2 regions of the Priestia sp. JNUCC 25 genome follow, and region 2 is predicted to be linked to the other one. Evidence: a T-box and tRNA genes for the amino acid it is inferred to sense, from the RefSeq annotation. Region 2 holds a T-box; the other holds one or more tRNA genes.

Region 1 (3,421 bases), 1.3 Mb from region 2:
CTTCTTCTGTTAAAATGCCAAATACTACTCCGTTTACTCCAAGGTCTTTACATGCTTTAACGTCTTTTTTCATAATTTGAAATTCTGCTTCGGAATATATAAAATCACCGCTTCTTGGGCGAATAATCACGTTGATATCTGTATCAAGATGTTCGCTTGCATATTGAATGGTGCCGTAACTTGGCGTAGTGCCTCCTTGACTGAGATTGTCACATAATTCAATGCGGTCTGCTCCTAGCTTCTCTGCTTTTTTTGCCTGCTCATACCCTTCTACACACGCTTCTTTTATGTACTTCATACTCTCAACTCCTTTATTGGCTGTATAAATAAAGCCCATCTTTAAAAAGATGGACTTCCCTCTGCTATTTAATCGCTTTATGAACTTTTAATTTCTTTCCTTTAATTGTCTTGTTCTTCATTGCTTGTAACACTTTGGTACCTTTTCCATTCAGAATCTCCACATAAGAGACGTTTTCTTGAATCGTAATAATTCCAATATCGTCCGCGGTTACTCCGTCTAATTTCGCAATTGTTCCTACAAAATCGACCGCTCGAATTTTCTTTTTCTTTCCTCCGTTAAAATACAGCTTCATAATGTCTTTATTTAATGACTCGCTTTTATCTTTTTTAACTTCTGGACGCTCATTAATTTTTTCAGTAAAAGCGGATGCTGCCTGCTGTACTTCTTCTTTAGAAGGAGGAGTAGATGTTGGAATTGAAAAGCCGATATATTCCTCAATTTCCGATAGCATTCTCTTTTCATAAGGCGTTACAAATGTGATAGCCTTCCCTTTTTTACCGGCACGTCCCGTTCTTCCTGTACGGTGAACGTAGCTTTCTTTTTCTAACGGAAGATCGTAGTTAATAACGTGTGTGATATTATCAATATCAATTCCTCTCGCAGCTACATCTGTCGCCACTAAATAGCGGAATTTACCTTTTTTGAAATCATTCATAACCTCAAAACGGTCTTCTTGCACCATTGCCCCGTGAATTTTATCACAAGGATACCCAAAATCATCTAAATCATCTAACAGCGTATTTACCTGCTCTTGCGTGCGGCAAAAAATGATGCAGCTGTCAGGGTTTTCTACTGTGGTTACGTCTTTTAGCAGTTCAAATTTATATTCGTTTTCTACTGATATAACAGAATGGTCAATCGTACTTGTCGTTAATCCATTTGCTTTGATTTCAACATCAACCGGCTTTTTCATATACTTGCGAGAAAGCTCTTCAATATCTTCAGGAAGCGTAGCGGAGAAAAGCATCGTTACACGCTCACTAGGAAGATGTTGAATAATTGCTTCTACTTGGTCAATAAAACCCATATTTAGCATTTCATCTGCTTCATCAATAACCAAATAACGAATTTTCTCTAATGCAAGCGTTTCTTTTTCTATATGATCAAGCACTCGTCCAGGCGTACCTACAACAATATGTGTTTTTTGCTTTAACTCTACTTTTTGCTTGGCAAATGGTGATTTTCCGTAGACAGCTGCTGCTTTAATTCGCTTAAAACGGCCGATATTAGTAATATCTTCTTTTACCTGCGCAGCCAGCTCTCGTGTCGGTGTTAACACTAAGGCCTGGGGCTTATTTTCTTCCCAATTAACTAATTCACACAGTGGAATACCAAAGGAAGCCGTTTTTCCACTTCCTGTTTGAGACTTCACGACCACATCTCTTTCTTCTAGCGCGATGGGAAGCACCTTGCTTTGTACTTCCGTGGGATGATTGTATTGCAGGCTAGAAAGCGCCTTAGCTACCTTGTCACTAAGACCATATTGACTAAAACTTCTTTGATTCATTTTGTACCCTCATTTATTTTAAATTAGTGATTATCTTTATCATGACCTGATGCACTATGTTTCATTATACTTTAATTCTTCTATACGCGCTCAAGATTTAATATAGCATTGATTTGTCAAACAAAAGAGAAAAGCCGCTCTCTTATTAATAAGAAAACGGCTTTGGTATGAGCGATGAGGGATTCGAACCCCCGACCCCATCCCTGTCAAGGATGTATTCTCCCACTGAACTAATCGCTCGTGATATGTATTGACTTTATTATAGAAAGAGTTATCCAATTTTGTCAACTATTTTTCCACAGTTCCCAAGTTGGAAGGATCGTCTTTACTTTTGATAAAATAAAAACATGCCATAAAGGAGCGTGACGGGATGAAAGCGCATATTGAATTTTATTTTGATTTTGTCTGTCCACTATGTTTTCTAGCCACTAAGCCTTTAAGAGAAGTCATTAAAGAACAAAAAGCTGAGATTGAATGGAAGCCTTTTGAACTTTGTCCTGAGCCAGCCCAGCAGATGGAGCAAATAGAAGATTTTTTAGAGAGACCTTGGAATCAATCGATAGCTCCCTTAGCACAACAGCTGCACGTAGAAATAAATATGCCGGACATGCCTCCAGTCCCGCGCACTCATTTAGCACATGAAGGCTTTCATTTTGCTAAAAAACATGGTCAAGAAATTGCCTATATAGATGCTGTTTTTAAAGCTTATTGGGAAGAGGAAAAAGATATTAGCCAGATTGAAGTCTTAGCAGAAATCGCTGATTCCTTGCATTTAGATCAAGAAATATTTACACGTATCTTAAAAGACCGGACGTTCGAACAAGTTCATAAAGATAGCTTAGTTCATGCGTATGAAGATGCTCATGTAACGAAAGTACCAACTTTAAAAATTGGCAGCCGTGTATTTCAAGGATTCGCTTCCAAAGAGACACTCGAAAAAGCGCTGTTCCATGAACGTTCTGCTAAAGACAGAGAGAAATGATTTACTAAGAGGTGCATTTGATGAATATTAATTATTATTTTAGTCGGTTTTTAGCTAAGAAACCGGATAGCCCAACGTATGAAAGCTTAGCTGCTTTACAGAACAAACACATGCTTCATGTTCCTTTTGAGAACTTAGATGTTCTGTCTCAAACCCCTATCATAATTGATTTAGAACGAATTTTTCAAAAAGTAATTGTAAATTTGCGTGGAGGATTTTGCTACGAATTAAACGGTCTATTTGGCTGGCTGTTAAAAGAAAGCGGATATGAAGTCTCTTACGTTTCAGCTACCGTCAAAAAACCCGACGGCACGTGGACCATTGAAGGAAGTCACGCTACAAACCTTGTGATGGTTGAAAATCAATCTTACATCGTAGACGTTGGATTCGGGGATTCTGTGCGCAAACCAATGCCTCTAAATGGCGAAGTAGTAAGAGATGTAAGCGGCTCTTATCGTATGACAAACGTTGCTGAGCATATGTATGATTTGCAGCGATGGGAAGATGATGTATGGAAAACGCTGTACCGTGTGTCTACGCTTCCTAAGAAACTGACTGACTTTACTCCCATGTGTGAGTTCAATCAAACGTCAGCCGATTCTCCGTTTGTACACAAACGTCTTGTTACGAT
Region 2 (3,421 bases):
CGATAGCAAACCGCTATAATACGAATGTACAAAACATTTTACGAGTAAATAATTTAGAAGATGAATATGAGCTGGAAGAAGGAAGCATCTTAAATATTCCCGTTCGTTAAAGTCGGAAAGAAAACAGTTTTGACGCATATAATGTCTTAACTGTTTTCTTTATTTTTTACGAGGAAGGAGAATATAGATGCAGCGGACAGTAGCAGACTACAAAGTATTGTTAAAAGAATATGACTTAGATGTTGACTTTATCGAAGACTACGGAAAAGTAAAAAAAGTCTATACGAAAACCGGCGTGTTTGCGCTTAAAGAAATGGCGAATCATCAAGAACGAAATCAAAACTTCATTCAAAAGCTGCAGAACGTGTATCAAAAAGGATGGATGGGATTTGTCCCTATTTATCAAACGAAGCGTTCTCAGCCCATTGTTTCAGATGAAAGCGGCTCGTATTACTTAATGCCGTGGCTCCCAAATAATCCGACCGAAGAGCGTGATATTCGATATCATAAATTATTTCAAGAGCTTGCTAAGCTTCACGGCGCTTCGGCGCAGGAAGTAGAAGTGAAAAAAGAAGATATAGAAAATCATTATACATCGATGAAAGAAACGTGGGAAAAACGTCAGGAAGAGCTGAAGCAGTACGTAGTAGAATGCGAGAAGAAAGTTTATATGTCTCCGTTTGAATTGCATTACTGTACATTTTATTATGAAATGACAAGAGCGCTTGAATTTGGTTTTGGAAAGCTCGATCAGTGGAACGATGAAATGGAAGAAAAGGAAAAGATCCGGCTGGTTACTTCTCATGGAAAGCTATCGGCTAAACATTTTATCTATGACGAGCGGGGAAATGGTTTTTTTATTAATTTTGAACATGCAAAAGATGCTTCACCGATTTATGATTTGGTCTCATTTTATTTCCGTACTCTTCGCACATACCCAGTAACTACCTATGACAGCTATGAGTGGTTTAGTACGTATGAAAAACATTTTGCTCTCAGAGAAGAGGAACGGCTGCTTTTACACAGTTATTTGGCGTTTCCAGAACCCTTGTATCAGTGTATCGTTCAATATAGGCAACATAAAGAAAGTAAAACAGAGCTTGAACATATGCAGTCATTTATTCGAGCATACTGGCTGACGAAAAACATTGAACAGCTCAATATTAAAATATTTGAAGTAGATCAGCAAAAAAAAATGGCAGCGGAAGCAGCTGCACAAGCCCAAGCGAACGAATAGAGCTTGGGTTTTTAAATCCAGTCGGAATATAAAGCAACCGCTAGTATGGCAAGCAATGCCAACAACAGTACATCAAAGGTTGTAGGGAAAAATAGTGTACGTATACCTTGAAAAATTGTTAAAGGAACAATAAACTGTCCACAAGCCGCTCCTGCTGTTTTGAGCCACCGCTGCAGCTGATACGAATTTACATTTATTCGTTTCTTCATTTGTACATGCCCCTTTCAATCCACGTGCCCAGGTTAAAGTAAGTATATGAAAAAAGAAAGAAATGGTGACATTTTTTTGAGTGGGCTCTTCATTTTATTTCCAAAATTAGCGAGCGAATGAAAAAATAAAGAGCAGAACAAAAAAATTATGAATATAATCATAAAAAAATGGAGAAGATTATTGACGATTCAACATTTTTTCATATAGTATAATTAAGAGAAATTCATACATAAATACAGTGAATAGGAAGAGTACGGGATGTTCGTCTTTCAGAGAGAGAAATCAGTTGCTGTGAGATTTCTTAAGAATGTGCACTCGGAATGTCGCCTATGAGTAGCTTTTTTGAACAGCTGCATAGCTCAGTAGAAAAAGCCGGTTAATCAACCGTTATGAAATGAAGTGTATAGGCTTATCAAACGGGATACGTCTATAAAAAAAGGTGGTACCGCGAAATCAACTCCTTTCGTCCTTTTATTAGGAAAGGAGTTTTTTTATGTTTATAAAAGCTTTACACAGTTTCTAAAGACTGAAACTTTATATTATGGAGGTATACATTATGTCTGAAAAAGAAGTGACTCTTCCAACGAAGTATGATCCAAAAGCCGTTGAAGAAAATCGTTATCAGTATTGGTTAGACGGGAAGTTTTTTGAAGCAACAAATGACCCTGAAAAAGAGCCATATACAATTGTAATTCCACCCCCAAACGTAACGGGCAAGCTGCATTTAGGCCACGCTTGGGATACAACGTTACAAGACATCTTAACGCGTATGAAGCGCATGCAAGGCTATGACGTTTTATGGCTTCCTGGCATGGACCATGCGGGGATTGCAACGCAGGCAAAAGTAGAAGAAAAGCTTCGCAGCGAAGGGAAAAGCCGCTACGATCTAGGCCGCGAAAATTTTGTAGCCGAAACGTGGAAATGGAAAGAAGAATATGCAAGCTTTATTCGCCAGCAGTGGTCGAAGCTAGGACTTGGCTTAGACTATTCACGCGAGCGCTTCACGCTTGATGAAGGCCTTTCTAAAGCAGTGCGCGAAGTATTCGTAACGCTTTACAAAAAAGGATTAATCTATCGCGGAGAATATATTATTAACTGGGATCCAGCTACAAAAACAGCTCTTTCAGACATCGAGGTTATTTACAAAGATGTACAAGGTGCGTTTTATCATATGCGCTATCCGTTGGCAGATGGTTCTGGACATATTGAAATCGCAACAACTCGTCCTGAAACAATGCTAGGAGATACGGCTGTAGCTGTTCACCCTGAAGATGATCGCTATAAGCACTTAATTGGCAAAAAGGTTGTCCTTCCGATTGTAGGGCGTGAAATTCCAATCGTAGGCGATGATTATGTAGATATGGAATTCGGTTCTGGTGCGGTGAAAATCACGCCTGCTCATGACCCGAACGATTTTGAAATTGGAAACCGTCATAATTTAGAGCGTATTTTAGTGATGAATCAAGACGGTACGATGAACGACAAAGCAGGTAAATATGAAGGAATGGATCGTTTTGCTTGCCGTAAGCAAATTGTTAAAGACCTTCAAGAAGACGGTGTATTGTTCAACATTGAAGACCACATGCATTCAGTAGGTCACAGTGAACGAAGCGGTGCCGTTGTTGAACCTTATTTATCAACTCAGTGGTTTGTAAAAATGCAGCCGTTAGCAGATAAAGCAGTAGATCTTCAAAAACAAGAAGAAAAAGTAAACTTTGTGCCTGATCGTTTTGAAAAGACATACTTACACTGGATGGAAAATATTCGCGACTGGTGTATTTCGCGTCAGCTTTGGTGGGGACATCGCATTCCAGCTTGGTATCATAAAGAAACTGGAGAAGTATACGTAGATCATGAGGCTCCAGCAGATATCGAAAACTGGGAACAAGATTCAGATGTATTAGACACATGGTTCAGTTCAGCGCTATGGCCATTCTCAACAATGGGCTGGCCCGATGTGGATGCAGCTGATTT

The links. The T-box of region 2 lies ahead of JNUCC25_RS23475 (valine--tRNA ligase). A T-box ahead of a tRNA ligase gene usually reads a tRNA of that ligase, here a tRNA-Val.
Region 1: it has a tRNA-Val gene. The T-box ahead of JNUCC25_RS23475 (valine--tRNA ligase) is inferred to sense a tRNA for this amino acid. The anticodon was not compared.

What each region holds. Positions count from the first base shown of each region.
Region 1 is NZ_CM132211.1:732,146-735,566, reverse strand. It holds gene JNUCC25_RS03915 (copper homeostasis protein CutC) at 1-298, opposite strand, end outside; gene JNUCC25_RS03910 (DEAD/DEAH box helicase) at 363-1,808, opposite strand; tRNA gene JNUCC25_RS03905 (tRNA-Val) at 1,977-2,048, opposite strand; gene JNUCC25_RS03900 (DsbA family oxidoreductase) at 2,179-2,790, shown strand; gene JNUCC25_RS03895 (arylamine N-acetyltransferase family protein) at 2,811-3,421, shown strand, end outside.
Region 2 is NZ_CM132211.1:4,466,240-4,469,660, reverse strand. It holds gene spoVID (stage VI sporulation protein D) at 1-110, shown strand, start outside; gene ysxE (spore coat protein YsxE) at 188-1,237, shown strand; gene JNUCC25_RS23480 (hypothetical protein) at 1,249-1,446, opposite strand; T-box leader at 1,677-1,921, shown strand; gene JNUCC25_RS23475 (valine--tRNA ligase) at 2,004-3,421, shown strand, end outside.